Regions from separate parts of the Erwinia sp. PME.40.26/001 genome, predicted to be linked through region 3. Evidence: predicted binding sites of a transcription regulator. Region 3 holds the regulator's gene; each other region holds the start of a gene.
The links. Region 3 encodes Fur, which represses iron uptake genes when iron is present. Its sites were predicted from a motif close to ATAATAATGAGAACNACTATCAA; they were not measured.

Region 1 (5,781 bases), on a different contig from region 3:
AGCTGGTAGGAGACGGCGCTCAGCACCAGCATATAGCAGGTGGCAAGCGGCAGCGTCAGCCAGACCGTGCGCGTGCTGAACGTGGTCACCAGCGGCATTCCGGCCACGCTCCACGCGGGAATAAACGCCAGCAGGAAAGCGGCAATCGCCGGTTTGAGCTGCGGCCAGCCACCGGCCGCATAGCGGTCTGAGGCCAGCACCGCCATAATGATAAAGGAGGGCACCGGGCTGATGCCCATCAGGGCGACCCAGATACCGCCGAAGGCGGCATCGATCGTCAGATTACGCCGTTCCGTTGCCGTCGGATCCCATGATGAGTGAGCCAGTATCCACGCAATCACCGGCCAGACGAAAGCATTAATGCCCAGCAGAATGGCCAGCCACAGCCCCCGGTCCAGTTCGGACAGTACAGAAAGAAACGGGAAAAAACATAAAAAGGTGCCCAGTTGCCGCATGGCGAACATGCGACGAATAAAGCGTACAGAGCGCTGTTTTAACTGTGTGTCGTCAGGAGAGTAATAGTGCATGAATACGCGACATTGAGCCGATCAATGCTGCAGTGTATCGGAAAAAAAGTAGCCTGTTCGTTATTTTATCGGGTGGGAAGAACAATGCCGGCCAGTCTGCGCAACCGGCATAGTTCCTGGTAAAAATTATCTCATTAAAACGAGTAGTTAGCCGATACCGTGACGTTTCGCGGTGCGCCATACACCACATAAGTCCCGAGGTAATCGTAATACTCTTTATCGAACAGGTTGTTAATATTCGCCTGAACGGAAACCTGCTTCGTGACCTGGTAGCGGCTGAACAGATTCACCAGGGTCACCGGCGACTGGTCAATATAATCCGCCGGGGCACTGGCAACGTTGGCCCAGGTTTTGTTCTGCCAGTTTACGCCGCCGCCAACGGTCAGATCCTGCAGCATCGGCAGACGGTAGCTGGTGAACAGCTTCGCGGTAGTCCGCGGGATTTCAGGCATCACGGCAGTGCCGTTACGCTGTTCGGCAATGTAGCGTGATGCACCGAAGGTCATCTGCCAGTTGTCGGTCAGCGCGCCGTTCACTTCAAATTCTACGCCCCGGCTTACCGCATCAACCGAATCGTACGCATATTCTGTGGTGTTCGGAATATAGACGTAGCTGTTTACCCCCAGGCCGTTTTGCTCGGTACGGAATAACGACAGCGATGCAGTCAGGCGACTGTTCATCCAGTCGCCTTTAATACCCGTTTCGTAGCTTTTTCCCGTCACGGGGGCGAGATATTTCGCGCTGCTGCTGCGTGTGGTTTGTGGCTGGAAGATACGGGTGTAACTCGCGTACAGCGAGTAGGTGTCATTAAGATCGAAAGTCAGACCCGCATAAGGGGCGACTTTATCACTGGTGTTTGAGCCTGATGTACCGTTGGCGCTCCAGTCAGTATAGCGGGCACCCACTAACAACGACAGTGGGTCAGCCAGTGAGAAGCGTGCGGCGGTGTAAACCGATTTCTGGCGGATAGTATCAGCCAGTGAATTTGTCCACGGTGACCAGGTCCCTTCGGTGACGCTGCCGTTCCAGTCGTGATAGTTACCGGTATCTACCCCTGACAGGTCTGAGAAGCTGTTATAGAAGGTATTTTCCTGTTTGCTGTAGCTGCCGCCGACCATCAACTCGTGAGAGCGTCCCAGCAACTCGAAAGGGCCGTTGGCATACAGATCGACGCTGTCCGTAGTACGGCGGCCTTTGTTCCAGCCGCTGTACAACGTATTACCGGTGCCGGTGACTTTATCCGGGTAACCATCAGAGTACATCAGACGTGTATCGAAAGTCGTTCTGGTGTGGCTGCCGCTGACCTGTGCCTGCCAGCCGCTGTCGAATTTTTGCATCAGCGTGGCAAAGATCTTGTTGGATTCTTTGTCACTATAGGCCCAGTCCGCACCGGAGTTGAAACTACGGTCAAAGTGGGTACGTTCGCCGTTACTGTAGAACGTCGGGATGCCGCCCCAGCTTGGGTCTTCGGAGCTGCTGTCCTGGTAATCCCAGCCCAGTGACAGCGTGGTGGAATCGGTTAAATCGGCATCCAGCACCGTAGAAAGAAATTTCTTTCGGGCATGGTAGCGATCAAGCCAGCTGTCATTTTCCTGATAACCCCCGATGGCGCGGCCGCGTAGGGTGCCAGATTCATTTAACGGCACGGTGACGTCCCCGACGTAGCGCTGTTTATCCCAGCTGCCGGTTTCTGCAGACAGCTTACCGGTGACCACTTTGCTGTCGGCATGTTTTCGCACCATATTGACGGAGGCTGACGGGTTACCGGAACCCAGGGCCAGGCTGTTCGCACCGCGAATCACTTCGATACGATCGTAAATGGCGGTGTCCGAACGGGTATCGCCCAGGTCCCAGACATCGGTCACCACGGTGGGCACGCCGTCGAAAAGGTAGTTATTAATCAGGAAGCCGCGGGAATAATAGTTTGATCGGTCGGAATCGATATTAGAGGCCGACACGCCCACCGTGTTGTTCAGAACATCGCCCACGCTCTGCAGTCCCTGGTCCTGCATCCGTTGTTGACTGACAATAGAAACAGACTGCGGAATATCACGCACGGTCAGCGGCATTTTGGTACCTGCGCTGGTGACCGGAACGCTGTAATCCGTGGCGGCCTGGGCTGCTGCCGTATCCGTATTCGCCTCCACGGTCAGCGTATCGGTTTTGGCGCTGTCGGCGGCAACGGCGGGCTGCAATGCAGACATTACCAACAGTGCGGCAAGCGACGGGGTGAGAATACGTGAGGCAGATAATGGCGCTGAGTGAGGCTGCTTACGGGATTTAGAGCGAGACATTGGCACGATCATTCCTGGAATAAGTTGCTGATGTTGAGTCAATACCTGCACCGGGCACGAAAATATCTACCGATTATCCTTAGGCGGTATGAGTACTCTGACTGATCCATGAAGTAGCGGCGAGGTTCACTGATACGGCAATCAGGCAGATTAGCGCCTGTAATGATAAAGCAAATGAGAACTATAATTATTTGATTGTGAGATGTAAATATTTATTCATCGTGAAGGGAACTAAATTGGGGGCGAGAAACCTGTGCGGAAACGTACCATGTTCTCTCTTTATTCAGGGGGCAATCCTTTATCCGATTGTCCCCTGTTGAGACTGCTGTTTACGGATTGGCCGGGAACTGTTCTGGCTGTTTCAGCAGCGCACGTTTCTCTGCCACGTCCTGCTCCGTTACGGCGGGAGCCGCATTGCCCCAGCTGTTGCGAATATAGGTCATGGTGGCGGCCACCTGCTTGTCTGACAGTTTCCAGGCAAACGGCGGCATCGCCCCACTGGTCGGGTTACCGTGTGTCACCGCGCCGCGTCCTCCCTGCAATACGGTGGTGATCAGCGAAGAGGCATCCGGTGCCATCAGTGCCGGATTATCCGCCAGGCTGGCCGCCAGATGAGGAATGCCTTTGCCGTCGCTGTTGTGGCAGGCGGTACAGTTGGCAGAATAGACATTCGCCCCCATGCGCATCTGATCACTGTCAGCGGAGAGCGGCGCGGGTTTCTGGCGATCAGAGCCCGGCTGTGACTTGATGTAAACCGCGATGGCTTTCAGGTCGTCGTCGCTGAGATGCTGGGTGGAGTTGGTGACCGCTTCGGCCATTGGCCCGGATGCCACCGCCACATGGTTGCTACCCAGTTTCAGATACTGCACCACCTGCTCGTCGCTCCAGCCGCCAATACCGGTGTAACGGTTACTGGTGATCTCTGGTGCGTACCATTCGCCAAGATTGCTGCCCTGCAAATACTCGCTGGTATCACCGCCAATAATATTTTTTGGTGTATGGCATGCGGCACAGTGTTCCAGCCCCTGCACCAGATAGGCCCCACGATTCCATTGTGCTGACTGAGTACTGTCGGGCGCAAACGGTGCGTTTTTAAAGAACAACAGATTCCATCCCATCATTGCCAGACGGATGTTATACGGGAACGGCAGGCTGGTTTCCGTCACCTTTTTATTCACCGGTTTTACCGAACGCATGTACATCCACAGGTCGTGCATATCCTCGTCACTGACATTAACATAGGCGTTGTACGGCATGGCTGGATAGAGATTTTGCCCCTCTTTCCCCTTGCCGTGGCGCACGGCACGATAGAAATCACGTTCGGTCCAGTTACCAATGCCGGTATCAGCGTCCGGAGTAATATTACTGGCAAAAATGCCGCCAAACGGCGTACTGATCGCGTAGCCTCCGGCGTAGGCCTGTTTGCTTTCCGGTGCGGTATGGCACGCCACACAGTCACCCGCCAGCGCCACGTAATGACCCCGCTCAACGGCTGCTGCATCATCGGCGGTGAGCGGATGTTTCATCAGAATCTGGTCATCTGCCACATTGTCGGCACGCGTATTGCCGTTTTGATATAGCAGAACACCCGCCAATGCTGCTGCAATGGCGAGAGTACCCACGGCTAATTTGATTTTATTCATATCACACCTTCACCAGCGGGCCGGGGGTTTTCAGGTACTGCTCAATGATGGCTTTCGCTGTCCACAGACTGAGTGCACCAATAGTGCCGGTCGGGTTATATCCGGCGTTATTCGGGAAGGAGGAGGCTCCAAGCACAAACAGGTTGTGCGCGTCCCAGCTCTGCTGATAACGGTTCAGCACGCTGGTTTTCGGGTCAGTTCCCATCACCGCTCCCCCGATGGTGTGATCGCTGGCAAAATTGTATGGCGAGTAGTTGCCTGCGGCGGAGTTGGTACCAAGGACAATTTCAGCCCCCATCGCCTTGCCAATCTCCACGCTTTTTTCTTCGATAAACTTCGCTGAGCGACGGTCGTTCTCGTTGTAGTCGAAGGTCACGCGCAGCAAGGGATTGCCGTTGTCATCGTTATATTCCGGATCCAGATCGAGGTAGTAGTCCTCGTGCGAGAAGCTGGTACCCTGGCCAAAAATAAAGGTGCCGTTCTGGAACGCGTGGGTGTAAGCCTTTTTCCACGCCTTGCCCCAGCGTGGTGTGCCAGGGGGCAGTGCATCGGCATTGCCGATAGGGCGCGCGCCGCGTGCCACTACCAGAATCCCGGCACCACCAATAAAATTGAGATCGCTGTGATCGAAGTTATCGCCGTTGAAATCATCCACCTGCTGCGACAGCGCCCCGGCACCAATGTACTGGTTGAGGTTCTCATCTTTGAAGAACAGGCTGGCCCCGGAGACGGTCTGGAAACTGTAAGCACGGCCGACCACGCCCGTTTTAGTCACTGGATCGTACGGCTGGCCGATTTTCGACAGCAGCAGCAGGCGCACATTCTGCATCTGGAAAGCAGACAGCACCACGATCCCGGCTGGTTGCTCCCACTCTTTCTTATTTTTGTCGAGATAGGTGACGCCTGTGACGGTCTTGCCATCGGCGGCTTTGTTGACCCGCACTACAGCGGAATCGGTCAGCACCGTAAAATTCTCACGCTGCATCAGCGCCGGGATCACACAGGCATTGGGGCTGGATTTGGAGAAGTTGCCACAGCCGTAATAGAGGCAGTAACCGCAGTAGGTGCAAGGGCCCATTCGCACGCCGAGCGGGTTGACATAGGCGCGTGATGTCTGGCCTGCCGGCACCATAAACGGATGCTGGCCGAGGGATTTTGCTGCATCACGGAACAGGTCTGTCAGACGCATACTTTCCAGCGGTGGCAGCGGATATTCGTTGCTGCGGTTGCCTTCGAACGGGTTGCCGCCCTCAACGATCTCCCCATTGAGTTTGCCAGCTTTACCGGACACCCCGGCGATCTTCTCAAAGCGGTCGT
Region 2 (5,781 bases), on a different contig from region 3:
CTATGCCCGACGCCTGCAGCACGATATTCCCGGCTCCACCCTGCATATTTATCAGCACGCCGGACACTTTTTGATGGAAGATATCCCCCAGCCTGTCGCTGCACAGGTTATAGCGTTCGTTAATCAATCTACCTGGAGGTAAGCTATGGTTTTGATCGGCATGCTGGATTCGCCCTATGTCAGACGCGTTGCCGTCTGTATGAATGTGCTCGGCCTGCAGTACGAACACCGCCCCCTGTCGGTATTTGGTGATTTTGAGGCGTTCGCTAAAATCAATCCGGCGGTCAAAGCCCCGACGCTGATAACGGATGACCAGCAGATCCTGATGGAATCTTCACTGATTATCCGATATCTGCAGGATCTGTCGCCGCACACCTCTGCGCTGCTGCCTGAATCCGCAGAGGACAGGGTGAGGGATGTGAGCCTGACCGGCCTGGCACTGGCGGCCTGTGAAAAAGCGGTGCAGATCGTTTACGAACGGCGTCTGCGGCCGGAGGAAAAACAGCATCAGCCCTGGGTCGACAGGGTGACCCGACAGCTTCACGGCGTATGGCAGGCGCTGGAAGGGCATCTGCAGGTACACTCTCCCGCTATCCTCACCGACGGGGGGATCAGTATCGCCGTGGCGTGGCGTTTTACCTGCCTGATGCTGCCGGATGTGGTCAGCCGTGCGGATTACCCCGGGGTGGACAGCTTCAGTCAACTGGCCGAACAGCGACCGGCTTTTCTCGCCGCCCCGGCAAACTGAAACGGCAGGCCCGCCGAATTTTTTCCGGGCGGGATCAGAACGGGCTGGGGTGGCGGGCGGTCACCCGCTCTCCGCTGACGGGGTGAACAAAATCCAGTTCGCTGGCGTGCAGCATCAGCCGCGTGGTCTGCTCCGTTCCCGGCAGCAGACGGCCGCCGTACAGGTCACACCCCAGGATGGGGTGACCAAGCTGCTGGCAGTGAATACGCAGCTGATGGGTTCGCCCGGTCTCCGGCATCAGCTGCACCCGCGTTAACGGCACGGAGAAACCTTCCTGCGGTGCAGGGGACAGGCGCTCAATCACCCGATAGCGGGAGCGGGCGGGTTTGCCGTTAAGCGGGCAAATCGACATCCGTGGAAACAGCGCCGGATCTTTGGCAATCGCCGCGTCTATCACGCCTTCATTGTTCGCCAGGTGCCCGCAGAGCAGGGCGCTGTATACCTTGCTCACGGTGCGCTGGCTGAACTGACGGCAGAGGGCGGCATTCACTGCCTTATTGCGCGCCACGACCATCAGCCCGGAGGTACCGAAATCCAGACGGTGGACCAGAGTACAGCCTGGGAAGATCTTCACCAGACGGTGATGCACCGAATCAAGATTTTGCGCATTTTTCCCCGACAGGCTCAGCAGCCCGCCGGGCTTATTGATCAGTACCAGATGGTCATCCTGAAAGAGGATCTCAATGTCGTCATGGCAGGGTGGAGCAATAAAGTCATCAATAATGGCAGACATCAGGCGGCCCGGAGCGAGAGTGGGGGCAGGGAGTACCCCGGCTGAAAGCGTAAATGAAAAAGCCCGCTTAAGTTTCCTTAAGCGGGCTTCTCGAATTTGGCTCCTCTGACTGGACTCGAACCAGTGACATACGGATTAACAGTCCGCCGTTCTACCGACTGAACTACAGAGGAATTGTTGGAACGGGGCGCATCATATCCAGCGGGGCAGGGGATGTCAAAGCCTGATTTCACGCTTTTGGTTCAACTGCTGAATAAAGCAGCACCTTCCTGGCAGCGGTGTGAGTTTCCCCACAATAATGATGCTTTTGCGGCATGCCTTGCAGGGTGTGACGGGGCTTGCAGCCGTGTTGCACTTATTTTCGTCAGGGTGATCACGTTTATTTCATTTTGACGTTGATACGCTAAGTTTCGGTATATACATTCCATGGATGTTGAATGTTTGTTTCATTTTTCTCCCACCCTAAGGACCCACCATGAAAAAAGTCAGAATCGGGCTGATCGGTACCGGTTATATCGGACGCTGCCACGCAATCGCTTATGCTCAGGCCCCGACGGTCTTTAACCTGAAAGGGGAGCTGGTGCGTGAGATGCTGGCAGAGGTCAATCCGCAGCTGGCGAGCGCGCAGGCGGCAACGCTGGGGTTTAACCGGTCGACCGGTGACTGGCGGGAGCTGGTGGCGGATGAGAATATTGATGTGGTCGATATCTGCGCGCCTAACTTCCTGCACAAAGAGATGGCGCTGGAGGCAATCCGGCACGGTAAACATGTTTATTCAGAAAAACCGCTGGCGCTGGACGCGGCCGATGCTGAAGAAATGGTGCGGGCGGCGGAAAAAGCCGGGGTGAAAACGCTGGTCGGCTTCAACTATATGAAAAACCCGACCAGCCAGCTGGCGAAAGAGATCATCGCCCGGGGGGAAATTGGCGAAGTGGTGCATTTTTACGGCACCCACAACGAGGACTACCTGGCTGACCCGCTGACGCCGCTGGACTGGCACTGCCAGAAAGCACTGGCGGGTCTGGGGGCGCTGGGCGACCTGGCGGCGCATATCGTCAATATGGCGCACTATCTGGTGGGCAATATTGATGAAGTCAGCGGCGATATGATGACGGTGATCAAACAGCGCCCGGACCCGAAAAATCGCTCGCTGATGCGTGATGTGGAAAACGAAGATCAGGCCAGCGCACTGCTGCGCTTTGCTAACGGTGCGCACGGGGTGATTGAAACCTCGCGCATTGCCTGCGGCAGCAAAATGGGCCTGACCTACGTAGTGACGGGTACCAAAGGCAGCCTCCGTTACACGCAGGAGCGCATGGCGGAACTGGCGCTGTATATCCATGACGATCCGGCAGGCCGCCAGGGCTTCAAAACCATCCTCACCGGCCCGGCACACCCTGACTATGCGGCATTCTGCATCTCTGCCGGGCACGGCATCGGCTTTAACGACCAGAAAACCGTAGAAGTCCGCGATCTGATTAACGGTATTGCCGCCGGGGATCGCATGTGGCCTGATTTTGCAGAAGGCCTGCAGGTATCGAAAGTGCTGGAAGCGATAGCGGTTTCAGCCGCGGAGCGGCGCTGGATGAAAGTCTGACGCGCTGTCAGGCCGGGGGGACCCGGCCTTTTTCATTTCTCTTCCTGCCCGTCCGCACCGCCCCGCGATAAGCCGTTTAATTTGTTCGCCATTAAATGTATGATAATAAGACTCATTTGCAACGTAATGGCCAAGATGAAAAAACCCTTCTCCTTCCCGGTATTGTGCGCAGTACTGGTTGCCGCCGCCCTGATCTTTGTGGTGTCTGTCCGCAGCTGTTCAACACAGCATATCGCCGATCGGCCGGACGCTTCGCAGGCGGCTGTGGTGCCTGCTCCAGCCTCAGCGGAGGCACAGCAGGGCTGGCCGCGCACCCTGCAAACCCCCAAAGGGCCTCTGACCCTGAAGCAGGCCCCTGAGCGTATCGTCTCTACCAGCGTGACCATCACCGGCACCCTACTGGCCATCCATGCGCCGCTGGTCGGGTCCGGCGGCACCAGCCGTAACAGCACGGTGTCTGACGATCGCGGTTTTTTTAAGCAGTGGAGCGCCGAGGCCGCTCAGATCGGGCTGAAGCCGCTGTATATCACGGAACCCAACGCCGAGGCGATTGCCGCGGCTGCACCGGACCTGATCGTGATTTCCGCTACCGGGGGGGACTCGGCGCTGAAGCTGTACGATCAGCTCTCCGCTATCGCCCCGACACTGGTGATCGACTACGGCGATAAAAGCTGGCAGCAGCTGGCGGTACAGCTGGGGGAGATCACCGGGCATGAGAAGGACGCCAGTGCGGTGATTGACCGTTTCGAACAGCGGGTACAGGCGGTCAAACAGGCGATTGCGTTACCGCCGCAGCCGGTCTCGGCGCTGGTTTACTACGAAGACGGCCGTGGACTGAACCTGTGGACGGAGGCGTCTGCGCAGGGCAAGCTGCTGTCGGCGCTGGGCTTTACGCTGGCGATGCCACCCGCAGACGTACACGGTGGCACCAGCATGGGCAAGCGTAACGATATTATTCAGCTGTCAGGCGAAAATATGGCGGCAGGACTGACCGGGAAAAGTCTGCTGCTGTTTGCCGCAGATGATGCCACTGTAGGCAGGGTACGGGCGAATCCGTTCCTGGAGCATCTTACCGCGGTAAAAAACAACCAGGTGTATGCAATGGGGCCGGATACCTTCCGCCTCGATTACTTCAGTGCCAGCAATATGCTGGACAGTATCGAACGGCACTTTAAAGCCCGCTAAGCGGACCGTTTGACAGAAGGCCCGCCTGTTTGTCCGGCCGGCCCCTGTCAGATGATGCCGGTTACGAATGGGTTACCGGCTCTGACGCCTCCGACGGGGCAGGGGGCGCTGTCGTCAGCGTTGCCCGCCGCAATGTCCCTACCAGACCGGCCAGCACCACCGCGACACCGGCCGCTGCCGCACCGAACGACAGTACGCTCACCACCGGCGTAAACAGCTTACCTAATACGCCCAGGCCCAGCGCCCCTACGGAATCTCCCGTCACATCCTGAGCAGTACCCAGACTGTTGACGCGCCCCAGCAGGTGGTCAGGCGTATGGTGCTGAATCAGCATATATTGCAGCAGCGAAGCAATGGCATTGCAGTAGCCGTATACCACCAGGGCGAGCAGGGCAGGAATAAAGTGGCTGTAAAGCCCCAGCGAAGCAATCGCCAGGAACGCGCAGGTGGCGCTGACCAGCACCAGAATCCCCGGCCGTCCGTGACGCGGTACCCAGCCGCTGGTAAAGGCACCTATCATCGCCCCCAGCGGGACGGCGGAGTACATCAGGCCAATGGCGGAGGCATCCGCGTGATAGCTGATGGCCAGCGCCGGAAAGAGGATGCGCACCGCGCCAACAATGCTGACCAGCATGCCCAACAGCACCACGGAACCTACCACTTTCTGCCGGCAGACAAACTGAATGCCGCTGGCCAGCGCGCGCAGCGGGTGTTCCGGCTCCTGGGCGTCCGGTTTCATCGTCGGCAGGCGTACCAGGGGGATCAGCGTGGCCAGCGTGCCGATGGCAGCAACAGCAAACGCCCAGCCGACGCCACCGGCGACAATGATCACCCCGCCAATCGCCGGGGAGAGGATCGCCCCGAGGCGCACGGTCACCATACTCAGCGCCCCTGCCGCACCGAGATTTTCCCGGCCGACCAGCAGCGGGATCACCGCCATCAGTGCCGTCATCCCCAGCGCCCCAAAGAAGCCATCCCACGCCGCCAGCACATACAGTGCCCACAGCGACGGTGCGGGAAGAAACGCATTGAGGCTCAGGGCGGCAAAGCCAATACCGCAGGTACCGCGGGCAAACAGGATCAGCTTACGGCGGTCAAGGCGGTCCGCAAGGATGCCGCCGAGCATTAAGCCAATAAACATACCGACCCCATCCAGCATCACCGCGACCCCCACCTGCAGGGTGGAGCCGGTCATGGCCTGGATCTGGATCGGCACGCCGACGGCCAGCATGCCCAGCGAGAAGACGGACAGCATGCGGGCGCAAAAGATGGCGCGGAAAGGGGCGTTATTTTTCAGCAGACTGAAATCAAGCAGGATGGAGGGCTTAGCCATGAGTGTCCATGTGTGTTGATGGGCCGGTGCCTGGCGGCCGGAACGCTGTCCGGTGCGGCGCGTAAGGATGCCGATGTTTTTCTGGCGGTGCGCATGGTAACATATTCGGTTAGTAACGTTAATGATAATAATACTCATATTCATTTGCATGTATGGAGGATCTGTCAGGGATGTCATTGCAGCAC
Region 3 (5,781 bases):
GAACAGTCCATACGGATCACACCGTCGTGGTCGAGGTGCATAAAGCGGAAAGTCTGGTCAACGGCATCGTTAACGATGGTCAGATCCAGCTTGTAGAATTCCGCAATACGCTGCCAGTAGGCAATACCAGAGCCGCCCAGCGGATCAACACCAATTTTCAGGCCTGCTTTCTGGATTGCCGGGATGTCCACGATCAGCGCCAGACCTTCGATGTAAGGTTGGATCAGATCCTGTTCCGTCAGGTGACCGCTGGCCCAGGCCTGATCCAGCGAGATGCGTTTCACCTCTTTCAGGCCTTCTTTAATCAGCGCATTAGCGCGATCTTCCACCACCTTCGTGACGTTGGTGTCGGCAGGCCCTCCGTTTGGCGGGTTGTATTTAATGCCGCCATCTTCCGGTGGATTGTGTGAAGGGGTGATCACAATACCATCCGCCTGCGCACCACCGGTTTTATTGTGTTCGAGGATCGCATGGGAAATAGCAGGCGTTGGCGTGTAGCCGTTATCCTGCTGTACGATCACATCCACACCGTTGGCGGCCAGCACTTCCAGTACCGAGATGATGGCCGGCTCAGACAACGCGTGGGTATCTTTACCTACGTAGCAGGGACCGGTGATACCGTTCTTTTTACGCTCTTCGGCGATCGCCTGCGCGATAGCCAGAATGTGGGTCTCATTGAAGCTGTGACGGCCCGCGCTACCGCGATGGCCGGAAGTGCCAAATTTCACCGCATGTTCTGCGTTACCCAATTCAGGCTGCAGGACATAATACTGAGATGTTAATTGTGCAACGTTAATCAAATCGCTCTGCCGGGCTGGTTGTCCGGCACGGGGGTGATTGGCCATTGGCGCTTCTCCCTGACGCTTCAGTTAGAGGGTACCGCAAACTTTCTCTGTCAGTTCCACCGGGAACTGCATCGACAGCATGATATGTTCCACCATGCTGCGCTTACGGTCAGTATTTGTGTTGGTTATCACCCAGTACGGCGTGCCCGGAACGTGCTGCGGCTTCGTATGGGTGCCATTCTCGACCAAGGTTTGCTGGTTACCCGCAAAGTAAACGCGGGTACGCCCCTGCAGCGACTCAGTCGCTGCACCAAACGCTTTGGCATCCAGACTGTATAAAGTTGACAGGATCAGCATGAAACGATTTACCGCCCGCTTCTGCTCGGCATACTCGTCCGAAAGCAACAACTCACGCACCGCACGAACGCGATCCTGCGGCCGGGACTCTGTTTTAATGCCACCCGCAACGGGGTCTTTCGCTATCGCAGAGGCGGACACCGCTGACGTCGTCTGACCGGCGGTGAATTTCAGCATCCGGCGCAAAATATCTGATGCACTTTCACCAATATGCTGAGTGTGGCTGGCAATATAGCGGTATAGCTCTTCGTCGACTTCGATCGTTTTCATCTTTATCCAGTACGGTTAGTGCTTGTATCAGAACCCGGTTCCTCAGGGACGCACGATCTCGTCACCGTCGCGGTGTTTAACCTGGCCAGTTCTAACATCAGGATTATAAAGTTAAATCCTGCCGGGGTGTAGCGCCATGCCCTTTTCAGGGCAAAAGTAGGAATATGCCGCAAAAAGATCATCTCCGTCATTCGCACCAGCGGCAGAAATTGTGGGATCCATGATACCCTAAGCCCTCGTGCCAACTGTAAGAACTTTCGCTATGAATTTGAATTTCCGCCTGCAATCTGAACAATCTGCGACTGACGGACTGCCGCTGGTGCTGATCCACGGCCTGTTCGGCAGCCTGGACAACCTGGGCGTACTGGCCCGGGGATTAAAAGACGATCGCCGTCTGATTCAACTCGATGTACGCAATCACGGCTTGTCTTCGCGTGCGCCAGAGATGGATTATCCCCTGATGGCACAGGACATTCTGGATACGCTTGACGGCTTGCAGGTCGATCGCTTTAGTGTGATCGGGCATTCAATGGGCGGGAAGATCGCGATGGCGCTGACCGCACTGGCTCCCGACCGGGTAGAGAGCATCGTGGTGATTGATATTGCTCCGGTGGCGTACACCACCCGCCACCATGATGACATTTTTACTGCCCTGAACGCCGTGACAGACGCGGCTACCACTTCACGCAGCGAGGCAGCGGCGCTGATGCGGCATTCCATTAACGAAGAGGGCGTTATCCAGTTCCTGCTCAAATCGTTTCATGATGGCGAATGGCGCTTTAATGTTCCCGTGCTGCTGGCCTGTTATGACCGTATTATTAGCTGGCAGTCTCTGCCCGCATGGCCGCATCCGGTGCTGTTTATTCGCGGAGACCGCTCACCGTATCTGGCCGATGAATATCGTGATGCCCTGCTGTCCCAGTTCCCGCAGGCCCGTGCTCACGTGATAACCGGTGCCGGGCATTGGGTACACGCCGAGAAGCCTGAGGCCGTTTTACGCGCCATCCGTCGTTTTTTTGCGTTGTAGGAACCAGATAACGAATGCCATCAATGCACCAGTAGGGTGAAGAATGACGGGGATAAATGATTGTCGTCACCTCTTTCGCTGGGGTATGATGGCGCGCTAAAATTTTGCCGTTGCTGCTCCTTCAGACGGCATAACGGACCAATTCATCAGTCATCCAGCCTTTCAGTACGACGATTCCTATGGCAAAAGAGAACACGGACCGCACAACGATCGATCTGTTCGCAGATGAACGTCGTCCGGGACGACCCAAGACTAACCCGCTGACGCGTGATGAGCAGCTGCGTATCAACAAACGCAATCAGCTCAAGCGTGATAAAGTGCGCGGCCTGAAACGCGTTGAGCTGAAAATGAACAGCGATGCGGTGGATGTCCTGAACCAGCTGGCCTTCGAGCGTAATATGAGCCGGAGCGAGCTGATTGAAGAGATGCTGCTGGCACAGCTGCAACGCCATCAGCTCTGATGCCATCCGGGCCTGAGCACTCAGCGACAAAACCAGCAGTATTACTCATTTATCCGCTTACGGCGGTCTGTTATCATTAACGATATCTGCTAAAAAATCAGCAGTCACCATATCATTAAGATTCAAGAGGTTATTAAACTCATGGCACTCGTCGGCATTTTCTTTGGTAGCGATACAGGCAATACCGAAAACATTGCAAAAATGATCCAGAAGCAACTGGGGAAAGATGTTGCAGAAGTTCGTGATATTGCTAAAAGCAGCAAAGAAGACCTTGAAGCCTTTGATATTCTGCTGCTGGGCATCCCAACCTGGTACTACGGTGAAGCCCAGTGTGACTGGGATGACTTCTTCCCAACGCTGGAAGAGATCGACTTCAACGGTAAACTGGTTGCTCTGTTTGGCTGTGGCGATCAGGAAGATTACTCCGAGTACTTCTGCGATGCGATGGGCACTATCCGTGACATCATTGAGCCTAACGGTGCTGTCATTGTTGGCCACTGGCCGAGCGAAGGCTATCACTTCGAAGCGTCTAAAGGCATGGCAGATGACAACCACTTCCTTGGCCTGGCCATTGATGAAGACCGTCAGCCTGAACTCACCAACGAACGTGTTGAGCAGTGGGTAAAACAAATTTCTGATGAACTTCAGCTGCAAGACATTATCGAAGCATAGCCATAACAGCTTGATGTGGGAGGTATCTCACATCAAGTGAGTGGTTTTTCCTATAGAAGTAATAGATACATGTTTGTAACTTTCACCTGCAAAACTGTACAATAACCCCATCGGTTACCCGCTTTCTCAGCGCAAGCCCCATTATTGAGGACGTGAGTCGCCCCTGGGCGATGAGATGAGGCAGATCGAGATGTTAACCCAGCATAATTCGGGCGCGCGCTTCCCTGGATGTAACGACATTTATCCTTACATCCCTTGCGGTTTCAGGCTTCCCTTTTGGTTTTCATTTCGGATTATCAGTTCTATACTGAAACGCACTCATTTTTAGCGCCGACCGATGTTCAGGGCTTTTCAGCCACTAAGTGACTCGCAAAGTAACAGGACAATATCCGCATGACTGACAATAACACCGCATTAAAGAAGGCCGGCCTGAAAGTCACGCTTCCCCGACTGAAAATTCTGGAAGTGCTTCAGGAACCAGAGGGCCATCACGTCAGTGCGGAAGACTTGTACAAACGCCTGATTGATATGGGCGAAGAAATTGGTCTGGCCACGGTTTACCGTGTACTGAACCAGTTCGATGACGCGGGGATCGTTACCCGCCACAACTTTGAAGGCGGTAAATCCGTTTTCGAACTGACCCAGCAGCACCATCACGATCACCTGATCTGCCTGGACTGCGGTAAAGTCATTGAGTTTAGAGACGAATATATTGAGGAGCGTCAGCGTGAAATCGCTACGCGTCACGGCATTAAACTGAGCAACCACAGCCTGTATCTTTATGGCCACTGTTCGCTGGGTGACTGCCGTGAAGACGAGACTCTGCACGACAAGTAATCTGATCAACTGAATGCAAAAACCGATGGCTATGCCATCGGTTTTTTTATGCCTGCGTTACAGTGTGTCCTGACGGCTGACACGCTTTCCGTCCGCGCTGACAGCACGGATCATGATGCCGCCACTGACTTCAGGCGGGGTCTGGCTGTCGTAACGCTGCCACTGCTGACCTTCATCACGGCTGAACTCGATCGTTACGCCAGGAAAAGCCGTATTCGCCAGCAGTTTCCCCCCGACAATACGTGCCCCTGGCACCGGTAATCGGTAACCCACGTCGTATCTGTCCAGTTTTGCCAGCTCACGCTGGCCGAGAATATTGGCGAATCGCTGCCAGTCCTGACGCAACGCCTGCTGGTCAACCCAGTGCGTTTTCCCTCCCTGATACGTTTTACCCGCCTGATAATCCTGTTCCCAGGCCGCGCGGTGCCATGCCCGCTCAGCGGCGGAGAACAGACGGGGATAGATCATATATTCCATATCCTCATCGGTACGTACCGTCTCACTCCACAGCTGTGCCGACATGCCCGCCGCCCCCGGCCAGGGTTTGTTGGACATGGCAGTGAAGAACTGACCGTCGCGGTCAACGGAGGTTTCCGCATTCTGCGGCAAATTGTCCGGCGCAAAGCTGAACATTTTGCGCTCGTCATTAAACCGGGTCCCCCAGTAGTAGCCGCGCTCCAGAGGATTCACCTCATAGGGAAAATCCATATAGAGGTAATCAGGGTTAGAAACAATCACCTGATAGCCCTTATTTGCCCAGTCATTGATGGTGTCGAACCCGCCCCAGTAAAGCGTATCCCAGAAATTCACCGCCACTTCCGGTGTGGCAAACGCTCGCGCATTCTGTGCGTCTTTCAAACCATCCTGCCAGGCCTGCATTCTGTTGATACCGTGTGCCTTGACCAACTCGCTGACTTTCAGTGCAAAGTAGCTGGGCAGATGTCCCAAATCGCTGACCTTGCCCGAAGCAACCATCGTCTGGCAGGCCTGCGATTTCGCCCACGGCTGATCCTCACGGCTTAAATCAAGCTGTCCTTTGCCCGCTTCGGGGTGCCTGATATCCGTATAGCCGACGCCAAGACGAATATTTTTCGCCTCATCGCCGCCAAAATGCCAGCTGCGCAGTGGTTGTCCGGCATCACGGTGCATCTGCTGGATTTCAGCGATGACCTTATCGGCAAAGCGTAAAGAGGAATCCAGGCAGGGGTTCAAATAGCTGGTGCGATCATAAAGCTGAACGGAAGTGGTATTGGAATTATCGCCAGGATCGACCAGCCGGTACTCTGATGCCCGTTCCTGTTGCCCTGCTTTCATCAGGTGCTGATAGCGCGCTTCCATGGCAATCACGGCGGCCCGCGCATGCGCAGGCATA
Region 4 (5,781 bases), on a different contig from region 3:
TTGCTTTCCTGCCGGTGTTTATCGCCATTACCGCCGCCCGACACTTTAAATGTAACCCGTTTATTGCCGTGCTCTGCTGCTGCGCCCTGATCAACCCGGAGTGGACCGCGATGGCAGGCCGCATCGCCGGGGGGGAAACCATCAGCTTCCTGTTTATCCCGCTGGCAAAAACGGTCTATACCTCCTCGGTGCTGCCACCGCTGTTCCTTGTCTGGGCGCTGTCATGGCTTGAAAAGCGCGTTGAACGGCGGCTGCCCGAGGTAGTCAGCGCGCTGTTTACGCCGCTGATTTGCTTCGTGGTGATCGTCCCGCTCACGCTTATCGTCATTGGCCCCATCACCACCTGGGCCGCGATGGGCGTGGCCAGCGGTTATAACGCGCTGTTCGCCTTTGCTCCGGCCGTGGCTGCCGCCGTGATTGGTGGGGTATGGCAGATCATTGTCATTTTTGGCGTTCACTGGGGGATCACCCCGGTGATCATGGCCAACTTCGATACCCAGGGTTATGACTCCTTCCAGGCCTATCAGACCATCGCGGTGATCGGACAAATGGCTGCGGTGTTCGGGGTTTTCCTGAAAACGCGCAACAAAGCGCTCAAGGCGACCTCCCTGTCGGCAGGCGTGACCGCGATATTCGGCATTACCGAACCGGCGATATACGGGGTGACGCTGCGCTTTAAAAAACCCTTTATCTGTGGCTGTATTGGCGGGGCAATCGGCGCGGTCGTCGCCAGCCTGTTTGGCTCACTCTACTATGCCTACGCCGCCCTGCCGGGCCTGTTCACCTTGGTCAATGCCATCAGCCCGGACGCGCCGATGTCGTTTATCGGCGAACTGGCAGGCAGTGCGACGGCGATTATCCTGACTATTGTCATGGTACAGTTTGTGGGCTTTGACGATCCGCTGGCTGAAGAGACGCTAACCGAAACGACGACGTCCCCGTCCCCGGCTCCGGCCGCCGCCGTGCCAGCCCAGACCCGCAGCCTGGATCTGATGAGCCCGCTGCCGGGTACGGTGATATCACTGGAAAGCGTTGCCGACGAAACGTTCGCAGGAAAAATGCTGGGCGACGGCATCGCTATTCGCCCCAGTGAAGGCCAGGTGGTGGCACCGTGCGATGCCGTGGTCGCCACGCTGATCGACTCTCACCATGCAATTGGCTTACTCTGCGATAACGGCGCTGAGCTGCTGATCCACGTCGGGCTGAATACCGTTGCGCTGGAGGGCAGGTACTTCCACCCGCTGGTGAAAGAAGGTGACAGAGTGACGGCCGGGATGCCGCTGCTGGCATTTGATAAGGCTGAAATCGAAGCGGCGGGTTACGACCTCACCACCCCGGTGCTGGTGGTGAACAGCGATGAATTCCGGCTAAAAAAACACCAGTCGCAGGGCGCAATAGAACCGCTGATGCCGCTGATGAGCCTTTCCTGATGATCTCTCGGCAGAGCATACCCGCTCTGCCGTCTCCTGCTTAATGCTTTACGCCTCGCGTACGCCTTCTGCTCATCCCCATTTATTTTCTCTCACCCGCAGATTTACCATGAACGCGTAAAAGAAAATGATTATGATAATGATTACCATTGAACTTTAGCTAAGCCGCCCTGTCCCTCCGCGCTTCTCGCCGCCGGAGGACATGATAAAAAACGGCGATGCTGCATACCCACCTTATTGAAGGGATCTTTCTATGCCGCTCTGCTTCAGGCTTTCGTCCCCCCGTGAAAGTCGTGCCCCGCTGCGCGCTCCGGGTCGCCAGACAGCCCTGTCCGTTTCACTTCTGGCGCTGACGATCCACGCCCTGCTTACCCCGGCCCAGGCCCGCGAGGCCACGATGTCAGAAGATCTGGTGGTCGACGCTTCCGTGGACGACACGGCCACGGGCAATCAGCAGGACTATGCGGTGCAGACCACCCGTGCCGGCACCAAATTGCTGATGACCCCGCGCGATGTCCCGCAGTCATTAAGCGTCGTCACTGAGCAGCGGATGCTGGACCAGAATCTGCAAACCGTGGGCGAGGTGCTGGATAACACCACCGGGATCGCCACCCAACTGGTCGACAGCGAACGTTCCAGCTATTTCTCACGCGGTTTCCAGATCACCAACTACACCTTTGATGATATCCCGACGTCGGCGGCAGATAACTGGAACTACGGCGATGCCGGGGAAGACACCGCCATCTATGACCGCATCGAAGTCGTGCGCGGCGCCACCGGGCTGATGAGCGGTGCGGGCAGCCCGTCGGCGTCGGTCAATATGGTACGCAAACATGCCGACAGCAAGACGGTGACCGGCAATCTGAGCGCCAGCTATGGCCGCTGGAATACCCAGCGGTACGTGGCCGACCTCTCTGCCCCGCTGAACGAAGAAGGCACCGTACGTGGCCGCGTTATCGCCGGTTACCAGGATCAGGACGGCTGGCTGGATCGCTACCATAAAAGCAAAAAGTTCCTCTACGGCGTGCTGGATGCCGATGTGACCGACAACACCACGGTGTCGCTCGGCTACGACTATCAGGAGAGCAACACCGGCAACCCGACCTGGGGCGGATTGCCGACCTGGTACAGCAACGGTTCGCGCACCCATTACAGCCGCAATCTCAATCCGTCGGCCGACTGGGCGCGTTACAGCCTCGATTCGCGTAAGGTTTTTGCCAACGTCAAACATGACTTTGATAACGGCTGGACCTTCCGCGTCAATGCCACGCACGCTGAGCAGACTTTTGCTGACAAGCTGCTGTATGTGATGGAGTTCCCCGATGCGGTGACCGGTAGCGGAGTCAGCGGCTATGGCAGTCTGGATCGCGGTAAGCGCACGCAGGAATCCATTGATACCTATGCCAGCGGTCCGTTTGAACTGCTGGGGCGTCATCATGAGTTGATGGCCGGCGTCAGCTACAGCCGCCAGCATAACCAGACCTACAGTGTGGACGGTGCGCTGGATTATGCACAGATGGGCAGTTTTGATAACAACTGGAACGGCAACGTTCAGGAGCCGGAATGGGGTAACTGGTATCTGAATGCCGATGACGTGATCCGCCAGAAATCGGCCTACACCGCCGCCCGCTTCTCGCTGGCCGACCCGCTGTCGCTGATCCTCGGCGCGCGTTATACCCAGTGGAGCACCGACGGCAGCAGCGGAACAATGGCCAAAAACAATATCACTCCCTACGGCGGGCTGGTGTACGACATCGATGACACCTGGTCGGCTTACGCCAGCTACACCTCGATCTTCCAGCCACAGACCTACCGTGGCACTGATGGAGCCTATCTGTCGCCAGTGACCGGGAAAAACTATGAAACCGGACTGAAGTCTGACTGGTTTGATGGGCGTCTGACCGCCACCTTTGCGGTATTCCGTATTGAGCAGGAGAACGTGGGTCAGGAACTCAGCGGCACCTTTGTGAATGGTTCCAGCGAGCAGGCGTATGTTGCGGCTAAAGGCGCGGTCAGTAAAGGCGCGGAGTTTGAGCTGAACGGTGCCGTCACCGACAACCTGCAAATGACCTTCGGGGCAACGCGCTATGTGGCGCGAGATACCTCCGGCCGCTTTAACAGTAATATGCCGCAGACCTCATTTAAACTCTTCTCCCGCTACCGTTTACCGATGTTGCAGGACCTGACCCTCGGCGGCGGGCTTAACTGGCAGAACCGCACCTTCCAGGACGCCACCGGCCCGGATGGAGAAGTCCAGCGCGTTTACCAGGGAAGCTATCCACTGGCCAACCTGTTTGCCCGCTATGAGGTCACGAAACAGCTGGCAGTGCAGGCGAACGTCGATAACCTGTTTGACCGCTCTTATTACTCATGGGGCAGCGATTATGTGGTTTACGGCGAACCGCGTAGCTACTCGGTCAACCTGTCGTACGCCTTCTGATAAAAAAATCCCCGGCACGATGCCGGGGCTGATCATGCAGACAGCGCGATGACTGCATATGAGTTGATCATTGTAATCCCTTTTCTCGTTTACCAGGCCGCGCCTTATCAGCGCGGTAACAATCGATGCGCTGAATCCTTATAACCGACATGAACACAGTGTGACAGGATGGTGTTATCCGCGCCAATGCGCCCTGTCACCGTCATTAAGGAGTGCCTGTGTCTGCTATCGAATCCCTGGCTGAAGCCACTGAATTTTATGTTAACTCCCCGGAACACTTTGCTCCGCTGCCGCGACCGTCACAGCCTGCGCATATCATAACCAGCGATGCTGAAGCGATTACTGTCGCGGAACGGCTGGCGGAACAGTTTGCACCGGGCGCTGCCCGCCGCGACCGTGACGGTATTTTACCGGTGGCCGAACTGGACGCGTTCTCTCAAAGCGGCCTGTGGGGCATCAATATCCCACGGGAATACGGTGGCGCAGGTGTTTCCTATGCAACGGTCGCGAAGGTGATTGCCATTATCTCCGCTGCGGACTCGGCGCTGGGGCAGATCCCGCAAAACCATCTGGCGGGTGTTGCCCATCTGCTGGAGGACGGTACGGAAAACCAGAAGCAGACGCTGCTGGCCGGCGTCTTGTCCGGATTACGCTGGGGCAACGCCTTCTCAGAAAAAGGCACCGCCACGGTGGCCGATTTCAAAACAACGGTGCGCCAGCATAACGGTGAACTGGTAGTGAATGGCGAGAAGTTCTACGCCACGGGTGCGTTGCTGGCGCATCTGGTGCATACCGTGGCGGTAGATGAAGAGGGTCGCGCCAATCTGGTGGTGCTGGATCGCGATGCAGCGGGCCTGACTGTGATCAACAACTGGTCGAGCTTCGGCCAGCGCACTACTGCGTCCGGCACCGTGCTGCTGGACAATGTTCATGCACCGCAGGAACGACTGATTCCCGTCTGGCAGGCATTTGAACGTCCTACTGCCGCTGGCCCGATTTCACAAATTATTCAGGCGGCGGTGGATACCGGCATCGCACGCGGCACGCTGGCCGATACGCTGGCGTTTGTGCGCGAGAAATCACGCCCGTGGATCGACAGCGGCCAGGAACGCGCCAGCGACGATCCATTCACCATTGCAGCCATCGGCGACCTGCAAATCCGTCTACACGCGGCCGAAGCGCTGCTGTGCCGCGCCGGCGAGCTGATCGACGTTGCTATCACCACACCCAGTGAAGAAACAGTGGCCGCCGCTACCGTCGCCACGGCGGAGGCCAAGGTGCTGTCGACCGAGATCGCCATTCTTGCGGGTAACAAGTTGTTTGAACTGGCCGGCACCCGCTCCACGCTGGCGGAATATCAGCTTGATCGCCACTGGCGCAATGCCCGCACGCACACGCTGCACGATCCAGTGCGCTGGAAGTATTTCCATGTCGGAAATTACTATCTGAACGGCGTTAACCCACCGCGCCATGCGTGGAGTTAATGCAGAAAAAAGCCCGCATCAGCGCTGAGGTATCCCCACAAAAATGAATGGCTGATCATTCGGCTTCAGGTCTGAGGCCAGTTTGCGCACGCCGGATCGGCAACTGCCGCATCCATGCGGGCCTCGGCACGCGGCGTCCCTGCCGCGTGACGTCCGGCTTACCTCAAACGGGCCCCATCCCCGCAGAACGTCTGCTCGCTGTGGGTACCCACCTTGTGACAGCCTCTGCGGATTGATTTGAATCAGGATTTTGGATCTGGGTTTTGACCTGGATTTTGACGTTGAGGCGGCATTCAGCAGCGCTGAGGAAGCACAGTGAACCAGGACGAACCGCCACGACGGCGGTGAGAGGGAGAGCCGGCACAGGGATGTGTCGTCACGAACGGTGCATCGGTGAACGACGCTTGCGAAGGCATCCACGCAGTGG

Region 1: a site for Fur is predicted at 2,990-3,012, ahead of fhuE (ferric-rhodotorulic acid/ferric-coprogen receptor FhuE). Genes of this name have one in related genera too.
Region 2: a site for Fur is predicted at 3,178-3,200, ahead of fepB (Fe2+-enterobactin ABC transporter substrate-binding protein). Genes of this name have one in related genera too.
Region 4: a site for Fur is predicted at 1,558-1,580, ahead of fhuE (ferric-rhodotorulic acid/ferric-coprogen receptor FhuE). Genes of this name have one in related genera too.

What each region holds. Positions count from the first base shown of each region.
Region 1 covers NZ_JBVHNP010000003.1:179,137-184,917, reverse strand. The annotation lists gene ACZ3HG_RS11360 (diguanylate cyclase) at 1-527, opposite strand, end outside; gene fhuE (ferric-rhodotorulic acid/ferric-coprogen receptor FhuE) at 662-2,821, opposite strand; gene ACZ3HG_RS11350 (c-type cytochrome) at 3,151-4,464, opposite strand; gene ACZ3HG_RS11345 (GMC family oxidoreductase) at 4,466-5,781, opposite strand, start outside.
Region 2 covers NZ_JBVHNP010000001.1:1,216,910-1,222,690, reverse strand. The annotation lists gene ACZ3HG_RS05925 (alpha/beta fold hydrolase) at 1-142, shown strand, start outside; gene ACZ3HG_RS05920 (glutathione S-transferase) at 146-748, shown strand; gene ACZ3HG_RS05915 (RluA family pseudouridine synthase) at 783-1,481, opposite strand; tRNA gene ACZ3HG_RS05910 (tRNA-Asn) at 1,579-1,654, opposite strand; gene ACZ3HG_RS05905 (Gfo/Idh/MocA family protein) at 1,957-3,078, shown strand; gene fepB (Fe2+-enterobactin ABC transporter substrate-binding protein) at 3,214-4,263, shown strand; gene entS (enterobactin transporter EntS) at 4,325-5,596, opposite strand; gene fepD (Fe(3+)-siderophore ABC transporter permease) at 5,767-5,781, shown strand, end outside.
Region 3 covers NZ_JBVHNP010000004.1:33,240-39,020, forward strand. The annotation lists gene pgm (phosphoglucomutase (alpha-D-glucose-1,6-bisphosphate-dependent)) at 1-845, opposite strand, end outside; gene seqA (replication initiation negative regulator SeqA) at 870-1,412, opposite strand; gene ybfF (esterase) at 1,675-2,439, shown strand; gene ybfE (LexA regulated protein) at 2,619-2,900, shown strand; gene fldA (flavodoxin FldA) at 3,042-3,572, shown strand; gene fur (ferric iron uptake transcriptional regulator) at 3,966-4,409, shown strand; gene ACZ3HG_RS13040 (family 20 glycosylhydrolase) at 4,467-5,781, opposite strand, start outside.
Region 4 covers NZ_JBVHNP010000001.1:566,843-572,623, reverse strand. The annotation lists gene ACZ3HG_RS02945 (beta-glucoside-specific PTS transporter subunit IIABC) at 1-1,430, shown strand, start outside; gene fhuE (ferric-rhodotorulic acid/ferric-coprogen receptor FhuE) at 1,684-3,870, shown strand; gene ACZ3HG_RS02935 (SfnB family sulfur acquisition oxidoreductase) at 4,098-5,354, shown strand.